Regions from separate parts of the Shewanella sp. GutCb genome, predicted to be linked through region 2. Evidence: predicted binding sites of a transcription regulator. Region 2 holds the regulator's gene; the other holds the start of a gene.

Region 1 (5,740 bases), on a different contig from region 2:
TTCAAAACCAAGGTATCGGTTCTAAAATGTTAGATTTTATCATTCGTGATCTAAAAAACACTCAGGCGAAAGTTTTTTGGTGTGACGCTAGAGAATCTGCTTTAGGGTTTTATGAGCGTTTTGAAATGTATAAGTGCAGTGATCGTTTTTATAAAGCTGATGTTGCATATTTTAAAATGGAAGTAGCTTTGTAGTGCACTAAAAAGCATATAGCAAGAACTTTAAACGGAACATCAATAGTTGGCTATGTTTCGCTTCGCTACACTATTTTAGCCAACTATTTCTGTCCGCTTAAGTGGCCGTTACCGTATATCCTGGATAAATGGGGTCAGGTTAAACTTTTATAATTAGTAACTCTGATGCTAGACGATTGTGCTTTTCTAACCCAGTGTAGATGCGGCAATGACCGTCCATGACATGGCCAATTCTGTTCCATACAGAATTTGGCATTCCCTCCGTCCATGGAGGTCAGATGTTTTCGTTGAGGTTACATGGACCCTTTCTTTTATTGAGAGTTGCTGCGTGCCTCAGCAGTAGCCGCACATGCGCTGACCGCAGGTCATTGGAATCACTACTGTTAGAAGTTACCTTTAGGTAATGGATGTAATTTTATTTATCTTGCTGATTTGGCAGGCGAAACTATCGCTTAACTATCTCAGCTAACCCCATCAAAACTAGTTCTTTATCAGAACTTTGATACTTCAAAAACAACTGCGCTATATCATTGGGCGCTGTCTCAATGACGCTAAATCCATGTTGGGCATAAAATTGTTCAAGCGGAGCGAGTGCAAAAATATATGTATTACCATCACAGAGAGTAGATTCAAGTTGTTGCATTAGCTGATGCCCGATACCTTGGCCACGAAATTCTGGGTGCACTAACATGCCAGTTAAAATAGCTAACTGACCAATTGGCCGAATACGTGCAGCGGCAATAATCTCACCCAAACTATCAAGATTAGGATCGGTTTGGCTTAACACGCAAACAGACTCTTTCTGTAACAGCCGTGCATAAGGCATATGTTGGCGATAGAACTTCTTCACCTCATTGCGCTGGCTTGCGTCGACCCAAGTCAATTCCACTATTGATACCTTTTCCTGTGATGTAATAATAGTTGCCTATGAACTCTGAATGTAAATAGTGAGAAGGTTGATACATATGGAGCAAGTGTCTGCAGCAGGGCAACTCTAAGACATCCATGTCTGCGTTGCATTGGTATGTCCTACACGGCAGATGCTGCGGTTAAGCCCTCAAGGATGAGTTTATGGCGTCTTGCGTAATAGTATCAATCTGCTCATGATACCTACAAAGCAAAATTGTGACACACAGCATTTTATGACCCTCCATGGTAAATCTTCATAAATGTTCCAGACATAAAAAAACCGCCGGTAGGCGGTTTTATTAACGCTTAATAAAAAGCGCTTGTCTAATCAGTGAAGATTAAAGACCTGCGTCAGCGCGTAGTGCTTCAGCTTTGTCTGTCGCTTCCCAAGGGAACTCTTCACGACCAAAGTGGCCATATGCTGCCGTCGCAAGGTAGATTGGGCGGGCTAGGTTTAACATCTCTGTTAAGCCATATGGACGTAGGTCGAAGTGACGACGTACTAGATCAATCAATAACTCTTCAGCCACTTTAGCAGTGCCGAATGTTTCGATGCTGATTGATGTTGGCTCTGCAACACCAATGGCATAAGACACTTGTAGCTCACAACGATCAGCAAGACCGGCTGCAACAATGTTCTTTGCAACGTAACGTGCTGCGTATGCTGCACTGCGGTCAACTTTTGATGGGTCTTTACCTGAGAAAGCACCACCACCGTGACGAGCCATACCGCCATAAGTATCAACGATGATCTTACGACCGGTTAGACCACAATCACCTACTGGACCACCGATAACAAAACGGCCAGTTGGGTTGATGAAGTACTTAGTGTCTTTAGATAACCACTTAGCCGGTAGTATTGGCTTGATGATGGTTTCCATTACGCCTTCAATGAGATCGGCTTGGTTGACGTCTTCGCTATGCTGTGTAGAAAGCACAACGGCGTCGATACCATGGATGCTGCCATCACTGTTATAAGCAAAAGTCACTTGGCTTTTCGCATCAGGACGTAACCACGAAAGCGTCTTGTCTTTACGTACTTCAGACTGACGTTTCACGAGCTTGTGTGCATACGTGATCGGCGCAGGCATAAGTACGTCAGTTTCGTTGTTGGCATAACCAAACATAAGACCTTGGTCACCGGCACCCTGTTCTTTAGGGTCTGCGCGATCAACACCTTGGTTAATGTCTGGAGACTGCTTACCAATGACATTTAATATAGCGCAAGAGTCGGCGTCAAAACCCATATCAGAATGGGTATAACCGATTTCACGTACGGTCTTACGGGTGATCTCTTCGATATCAACCCAGGCTGAAGTAGTCACTTCACCGCCAACCATAACCATGCCAGTTTTGACATAAGTTTCGCATGCTACGCGTGCTTTTGGATCTTGCTCCAAAATTGCGTCTAATACCGCATCAGAAATCTGATCGGCGATTTTATCTGGATGACCTTCTGAGACAGACTCAGAGGTGAACAAGTGCTTTGCCATGATGGAAAATCTCGTCTTTATACAATTTGAATGTGTAGAAGTATCTACATCTAGACGGCTATCTTAGTGGAAAACAAAAAAGAAGACACCCCCTTTCAGTTAATTTTGTGCAGTAATCCACGCTATTATGTCCTTAATAAATACATGGTTAATAAGCTTAAGTTTGTATAAGTTGCTGATAAAGTTGTTGTTAGCTGTATTATTTTGGTACTTGTTCTGATAAAAAAATGATCAATGCACCTTGGGTTCGCTAGCAAATAGATAAATATCTTATTTTAACTAAGATTTAGTGCACTAAAGGTGGGTTAACGTGTTGTTAAATATGGTTAGCTTGTCATCGCTATTGGCTAATATGTATCGATTTTTTCATTCTGGGCGAATTAAATTTGCGTCCTACAGTCTAGTAGGCGAAAATATGGCTCCAAATTTTGCTGTAGTGAAGGTAAAGCAAATACCAAAGTTGCTGCCTCCTTCGCTAGATCTAAGCCTCAATACCCCAACACTACGCAGGAGAGAGCATGTCATCTCGTAAAGAACTCGCTAACGCAATCCGTGCATTAACCATGGATGCCGTTCAAAAAGCCAATTCTGGTCACCCAGGTGCACCAATGGGGATGGCTGACATCGCTGAAGTGCTATGGAATGATTTCCTTAAGCACAACCCAAACAACCCTGAGTGGGTTGATCGTGACCGTTTTGTATTATCAAATGGTCATGGCTCTATGCTTATATACTCTTTGCTGCACCTTACGGGTTACGCATTGCCAATTGAAGAGTTGAAAAACTTCCGTCAGTTGCATTCTAAAACACCGGGTCACCCTGAATATGGTTACACTCCAGGTGTTGAAACAACGACTGGCCCATTAGGCGCTGGTATTAGTAACGCGGTTGGTATGGCGATTGCTGAAAAGACATTGGCTGCACAGTTCAACCAGCCAGGTCACGATATTGTTGATCACTTCACATACTGCTTCTTAGGTGATGGTTGTTTGATGGAAGGTATCTCTCATGAAGCATGTTCATTAGCAGGTACGTTAGGTCTTGGTAAGCTTGTGGCTTTCTGGGATGACAACGGTATCTCTATTGATGGCCATGTTGAAGGTTGGTTTACCGATGATACACCTAAGCGTTTCGAAGCTTACGGCTGGCATGTTATTGCTGACGTAGATGGCCACGATAGCAATGCTATCCGCGCGGCAATCGAAGCAGCTAAGGCTGTCACTGACAAGCCAACAATGATCTGTTGCAAAACCACCATCGGTTTTGGTTCGCCAAACAAATCTGGCAGCCATGACTGCCACGGCGCACCACTGGGTGACGCTGAAATTGCAGCTGCACGTGAGTTCCTTGGTTGGGATCACGCTGCATTTGAAATTCCTGAAACCGTTTATGAAGGTTGGGATGCTAAAGATTCTGGCGCTTCAAACGAAGCAAGCTGGAACGAGAAGTTTGCAGCTTATACTGCTGCTTTCCCTGAGCTAGCTGCTGAATATAAGCGTCGTGTTATCACGGGCGAACTTCCTGCAGAATTTGAAGAAAAGGCAAACGCCTTTATTCAAGAGTCTCAAGATAAAGCGGAAGGCATTGCCAGCCGTAAAGCATCACAAAACGCGATTGGCTTTTTCGGTGCTATGTTACCTGAACTACTTGGCGGCTCTGCTGACCTTGCCGGTTCTAACTTAACGCTATGGTCTGGTTCTAAAGGTATTCAAGACGATGCAGCCGGTAACTACATCTACTACGGTGTACGTGAATTCGGTATGAGCGGCATTATGAATGGTGCATCATTGCATGGTGGTTTCATCAACTACGGCGCAACGTTCATGATGTTTATGGAATATGCACGTAACGCAGTCCGTATGTCTGCCTTGATGGGCATTCAGAACATCTTCGTTTATACCCATGACTCTATCGGTCAAGGTGAAGATGGTCCAACTCATCAGCCAGTTGAGCAACTTGCTAACTTGCGTATGACACCTAACATGACGGTATGGCGTCCATGTGATGCAGCAGAAACAGCTGTCTCTTGGAAGAGTGCTATTGAGCGTCGTGATGCTCCAACATCACTCATCTTTAGTCGCCAAGGTCTGAAAGCACAAGCACGCAGCGCTGAGCAATTAGCTAACGTGGCTAAAGGTGGTTATGTACTGAGTGATTGTGCTGGTACGCCAGACTTAATCCTTATTGCTACCGGCAGCGAAGTTCAGTTAGCAATGGACTCAGCTGCGGCGCTTACAGAACAAGGTCAGAAAGTACGTGTTGTTTCTATGCCTTCGACTAACGAGTTCGACAAGCAAGATGCTGCTTATAAAGAGTCTGTTCTGCCAAGCAGCGTGACTAAGCGTGTGGCTATTGAAGCCGCTCACGTTGATTTCTGGCATAAGTATGTTGGTTTCAACGGCGCTATTGTTGGTATGACAACCTTTGGTGAGTCTGCCCCTGGTGGAGACTTGCTGAAGCACTTCGGCTTTACAGTAGAGAATGTTGTAGCAACCGTTAACGGTCTATAATTTGCTTTAGCTTTAGCAATAAAGCTAATGATGCACAGGCAAACTAGCCATTAGGTTAGTTTGTCGATTGCGTCTATTGATGCTCTATGATACTACGGCTTACCAATTGCGGTAGGCCGTTGTTGTATCAAGAAATCAGCCAGTAACAAAGGTAAAATAGTTAATGATAAGAGTCGCTATTAATGGTTACGGCCGTATCGGGCGTTCAATTCTTCGTGCGGTCTACGAGTCTGAAAAACGCGATCGAATTCAAATCGTGGCGATTAATGAGTTGGCAAAGCCTGAAGCGATGCTGCACTTAACCCAGTACGACACTACCCATGGACGTTTTCACACCCAAGTTAAATTACATGATCAACATATGATCATTGGTGATGATGCTATTAAGCTGTTACATGAACCCAACCCTGAAAACTTGCCTTGGCAAGAGATGGGCATTGATATTGTGTTTGAAGCTACCGGAGTGATTAACGACAGGCAAGCTTGCGAGGCGCACATTAAAGCGGGTGCGAGACAAGTCCTTATTAGCAACCCATCATCAAGTGATGTGGATGCCACCATTGTCTATGGCGTGAATCATGATCTGCTAAGAGCTGAACATACCATAGTATCGAACGCCTCCTGCACCACCAAT
Region 2 (5,740 bases):
AAGTGACTGTACTGCCAAGGTGTTGCATCTTGCTCAAATACTGTTTTCCAAGAATCCAGTGCTATTCCCGTATCGCTAATCAAGGCTTTTCGGGAGCTAACCAGCCCGACAAGCTCAACACTGGCCTCAATCTCTTTATTTAAGGCCGCTCGTGCGCCGTTAAATAGCTCTATCCAAGCTTCACCAATATTGCCGACACCCAAGAGCAATACGCCAATACGTTTACGCGGGCCTGCACATCGACGATGCACTTTTTGAGTCAATAAGTTCACCTGCGATTGCGGCACTAATGTCACCAAGCTCATGCCGTCATTAAACAGCGGGCGAGCATTACGGCTGAGTAATCGAGCAAAACCACGACGATAAAGGTCCGCGTCGGCACTCACTAACGCAACCAGACCGAAATCATCTCTAATTTGAACATCAGTAATACCGAGCGCTTCGTTATTAGCATCGAGCAACGCTTGAACTTGCTTCTGATTCTCAAGGGTAACGGTTAATTCAACCCGCTTTTTCGCAAGCGACCAATGCGCTAGCGGATAAAGCCCTGAATCAGTTAGCAAACTTAACAATGCAGATAAAGCCCCATTCAACTGAATGTTAAACAGTGACACCCGGTTTAGATTGGTCACCACTGGCGCACTGGCTGACGAGCTTTTAGGCGCTATCAGCGTAAAGTCGGTATGTGATGCATAACTTGAGCGAACAGCAAGACTCACTTCAGTATCAAACAAGGGTTGCAAGGTACGATTGTGCAATACTGGCGAACCTAAATGCGCCAGACGATTGGCCTCGTCTAACGATAGGCTGCTCAATAGCTTGGCATCATTAATCTTGTTCGGATCGGCGTTAAATACACCCTCAACATCGGTCCAAATAGTTACCCGTTCAATATCCGCCAAACTGGCAATTAGCGTGGCACTAAAGTCAGAGCCATTACGGCCTAATAACAAGGTATCGCCCTTGTCATTGGCACAAATAAAGCCAGTGATAATGAGTCGTTCATTTGGATGAGCTGCAATGAGTGTTTGCACTCTTTGACGCGAGTCTTGCAAGCGGATCTGTGGCACTGCGCCTTCATCTGCGATCAGTAAGGTACGCGCATCAACATCAGATGCAGCCACACCAGACTCTCGTAATAACGCCGCCAGTAAACGGGACGACCAGCGCTCACCAAAACTCACCACTTGGCTACTTTGGTAATCGTTGATAGATTCTATAGACAACAAGCTGATCAGTTGCGCTTTATCGTTTGATAGTCGCTCTCTAAGCGAGCGAGCTTGCTCATTCGACAATAACTGTTCGATCAGCTTTTGTTGAAAACTAATGAGTATTTGTAGCTCTTCCTGCCATAACTGCTGAGTCGTGCTCAGCTCAAGTAATCGATACAGAAAGTTAGTGCTTTTTCCTGCCGCAGAAACCACGACAAGATCGTCACTGTTACCATGAGTCAGGAGAATATGTGCAACGCGACGATAGCAGTCTGCGTCAGCTAAACTGGAGCCACCAAATTTATGTAAGTGACAGCGTGCCATCTTAAACCCCTTTAATTAACAAACGACAGCTGCATTGAGTGCAGCTTCAATATCGGCAACAAGATCGTCAGCATCTTCAATACCAACTGAAAGACGAATAAGGGTGTCTTTAACCCCTGCTTGTGCGCGTGCCTCAGGATCCATCGCTCGATGCGTCATGGTTGCAGGCACGGCCACTAGACTTTCTACTCCTCCGAGGCTTTCTGCAACAGAGAAATAATTAAGATTTTTTAAGAAAGCGACTAACTGTTCCTCCCCGCCTTTTAGCTCAAAGCTGAGCATGGCACCAAAGCCTTTTTGCTGCTTGGCAGCAATTTCATGACCAGGGTGATCTTTAAGGCCGGGGTAATACACTTTCTCTACCGCGCTATGACGGGTAAGAGTAGCAAGGATCCGCTGCGCATTCGCCTGATGTTCACGAATTCTCACTGCAAGTGTTCGAATTCCGCGCAATGTTAGATAACTATCAAATGCACCGCCGGTAAGCCCCAAGGTATTTGACCACCAATGCAATAATTCGCCCAGTTCAGCATCTTTCGCCACCACGGCACCGCCGACAACATCACTGTGGCCATTGATATATTTTGTGGTCGAGTGAATAACAATATCCGCACCCAACAGCAGAGGCTGTTGCAAGATGGGCGATAGAAAGGTGTTATCAACCACAACAAGCGCGCCAACTTCATGGCTGGCAGCACTGATCGCCGTGATATCAACAACCCGTAACAATGGATTTGACGGTGTTTCTAGCCACACCATCTTAGGTTTGTTAGCAATGGCTGTCGCCAATGCCGCTGCATCGGTTTGATCAACCACTTCAAGTTTAAACTGGCCTTTCTTAGCAAGATTGGTAAATAGACGATAACTACCGCCATAACAATCATGAGGTACCACCAACAAATCATCTGGCCCAAGTAAACTGGTGGCTAAGGTGATTGCAGCCATCCCAGTGCAAGTCACAACGCCAGTACAGCCTTTTTCGAGCTCAGCAATAGCGTCACCCAAGATTGACCGAGTGGGATTGCCTGAGCGGCTATAATCGAAATCTCTTGGATTTTTGTGGCCATCAAAAGAATAATTGGTAGAAAGATAGATCGGGGGTACAACCGCACCGTGTTGGGTATCGGACTCAATGCCTTGGCGTACAGCTACAGTGGCTAGTTTACGCTCGGTCATGTACTACTCCTCTTGCTATATTTTCTTACTAGGGATGTCTGGACGTCTAAATGTACCTAAGCAATTCACCCTAGTCAACCAGTTTAGCCGTTTAGACGTCTAAGCATTTAGAAATCTATTTGCATTTGTCATAAAATAGAGGCAATAATTTGACTGTGCTGCATAAGAGGTTAAAATCTGCCCCGCATTTAAAAATTACAGGTGAGTCAATGACTGAGTGGAACGGCGATTATATCAGCCCATATGCTGAACACGGAAAAAAGAATGAGCAAGTTAAAAAAATTACTGTCTCTATTCCTTTAAAAGTACTCAAGGTGCTTACCGATGAGCGTACACGCCGCCAAGTGAATAACTTACGTCATGCCACCAATAGCGAATTGCTCTGTGAAGCGTTTCTACACGCCTACACAGGACAACCGTTGCCAAATGATGGTGATCTATCAAAAGATAGGCCGGATAGCATGCCTGCGGAAGTTAAACGCTTGATGGATGAGATGGGCATTGAGTGGGAAGAGCTAGAGTAAACCAGCTCAGTATTTGCAAACAAGGATCGCAAAGCGGTCCTTGTTTGCATTCGCTCGAGTAAAAAACCAGAAGCCGCGCCCTTCGGGTTCGTTTCTGTGCTGCTATTTTTTTATGACAAAAATGCGTTATGAGCTTTCGCTCAAACCTTGTCATAAAATCATTATTCTTTATTACAAAGACTCGAACAAAAAATAAGCTCGAAAATTTAACAACCTCTAGGTAGCCAAATGTTAGAGCCAAGCACGCTCATTCTCGCCTCAATCATTATATTTTGTGGTGCATTAACACAGAGTTTAATTGGCTTTGGTTTAGCTGTCATCGCAAGTCCGCTGTTATATATTATCGAACCCTCCCTAGTGCCAGCATCAGTCATTATGATGGGATTCTCTACCGCTGTATTGACGCTTTTTAGAGAGCGTGGTCAGCTTGAGTTCAACGGACTGCAGTATGCGCTACTGGGACGTATTCCTGGCGGTATCTTAGGCGCTACGCTTATCGTAATAGCCCCTCAACCTATTTTAGGGCTGGCAATTGCTCTTATCGTTGCGCTCGCCGTTGGCTTTAGTTTGATGAAGTTTAGTATCCCTGTGAACCGTGTAAGTCTGTTTATTGCTGGGATCCTCTCAGGCGTCTTTGGCAACATTGCCGCCATTGGTGGTCCGCCGTTGGCAATATTACTCGCAGGTAAAGATGCCGGCCAGTTTAGAGCAGCCCTTTCAGCTTTCTTTATTTTCAGCTCAATGATTGCTTTGACCATTTTGGGGTTTGCAGGGCTGCTAAAGCTTGAGCATTTGTGGGCATCGTTAATGCTATTGCCCTCAGTCATATTGGGCTATGCCGTTGCAGGCAGATTGGTAGGCAGAGTCGATAAACAAAAAACCAGAGCTTTCACTCTGGTTTTATGTAGTTTCAGTGCACTTATCTTAACGATTAAATCGGTTATCGAACTCAGTTAACTCAGCTATAAATCGATAAATCATGGCGTGTTAGAAGTGATATGAGGTTTGCAATACGCCACCGATGGCTTCATCGCTGCCAAACATCCCAGTAAAGTCTAGGAAAAATGATTCTCCAAAAGCAAAGCCAGAACCAATAGAATAAATGTTAGCCGTTGAATCTTTCATGTCGTGACGATAGCCCACTCGCAATGACATCCAGTCAAATGCACGTACTTCGCCTCCTACGCGCCAATATTGGGTGCCATCAAGTTCTTTAAACTTCTTATTCTCAATTAAATCAACATCGGTAGTGACCGTTAATCGCCTCCAGTCATAAGCAACACCCGCGGTAACTAAAGGCTCAACACGGTAGGTAAACTTTTGCCCTTCAACTTCAATGGTATCGACATCTTGGCTAATCAAATTTCGACCTGATAAACCAAAGACTAAGCCGTTGATAGGTTCAATAGCCACACCGACATCGACATTGAAACTGGTTTCATCGTTACGATATTCAACATCATCAAAGTCGCTGGCAGAGAAGTTGTTCGCGCTAGCGCGATAGTTATAAGTGTCAATGCGTTGGAACTTAGGTGATATACCGACAGAGATCGGCATATTAACGATAGAAAGCGGGAAACTTAACGCAATACCTAAATCAGAAACAGCGCCTCCAATAACTTGACCACTTGACGCTAAGTCTGTCACTGCAGGCGGATTATTGGCATCTAAATTCGCCAGCGCATCAATATCAGATTGAGCAATGTCGGCAACACCAACGGCGCTAACATAACTTTTATAGAAAATGGCCATTGGCATTCTTTGATGCGGAATGGCCACGCTAAAGCCAAGACCAGCACTGGCATAAGCTGATGTGCCTTTTAGTGATTCTAAATCGAGGATCAAATCATCTCTGTAAACATCAATATTGGCACTATTACCTGCATCTATGGCTGCGGCTAAACCATCATAGGAGCTAATAAGAGAGTCGAATTTATCAATCATGTTGTCGCTGTCGGCCATATCAACACCCAATACCGGCATCAGTAATACAGCTGAGTTATCTTTGTGCGCATTTAAACCGAGAAGAGCAGGATTGACGAATGCAGCCCCCTCATTATTAGATGATGCAACACCTGCGCCGCCCATCGCATCGCTACGAGCCTCATAATACTCTTGCCCTGAATAGGCAAAAAAGCTGGGGATTAATGCACACAATAGCGCTAATTTACGTAGTTTCATCCATTCCGCCCTTTTTATGTCCTTAACGCTTTAACACCAATACGGCCCAAATCGAAAAAAGGTCTTAAATTGTTTTTTCTTATTAGAGTTATTCTAAGCCAAAAAAAACAACTATGGGATAAAAAGTTAACCTTAAAACAACATTTTTATTACCAAAGTTTCATCCAAGTATTCAAATATCTTCAATCACTTGCAGTAAAGAGCGATTTTTACTGACTTATCTCCTCATTAAGCAAACGATTCCAGTGATTTATTTAATTAGCGCAGTGCCCTCACCTAAATGTCGAAGGACTCGACCAAATAGGCACTGAAACTGATGACTGT

The links. Region 2 encodes MetJ, which represses methionine synthesis genes. Its sites were predicted from a motif close to TAGACGTCTAGACGTCTA; they were not measured.
Region 1: a site for MetJ is predicted at 2,640-2,657, ahead of metK (methionine adenosyltransferase). Genes of this name have one in related genera too.

What each region holds. Positions count from the first base shown of each region.
Region 1 covers NZ_PJBL01000003.1:302,280-308,019, reverse strand. Annotated here, with positions in the region: gene CXF86_RS04625 (GNAT family N-acetyltransferase) at 1-194, shown strand, start outside; gene CXF86_RS04620 (GNAT family N-acetyltransferase) at 640-1,083, opposite strand; gene metK (methionine adenosyltransferase) at 1,442-2,596, opposite strand; gene tkt (transketolase) at 3,115-5,106, shown strand; gene epd (erythrose-4-phosphate dehydrogenase) at 5,270-5,740, shown strand, end outside.
Region 2 covers NZ_PJBL01000027.1:2,500-8,239, reverse strand. Annotated here, with positions in the region: gene CXF86_RS16450 (bifunctional aspartate kinase/homoserine dehydrogenase II) at 1-1,535, opposite strand, end outside; gene metB (cystathionine gamma-synthase) at 1,551-2,711, opposite strand; gene metJ (met regulon transcriptional regulator MetJ) at 2,921-3,235, shown strand; gene CXF86_RS16435 (sulfite exporter TauE/SafE family protein) at 3,464-4,192, shown strand; gene CXF86_RS16430 (conjugal transfer protein TraF) at 4,223-5,416, opposite strand.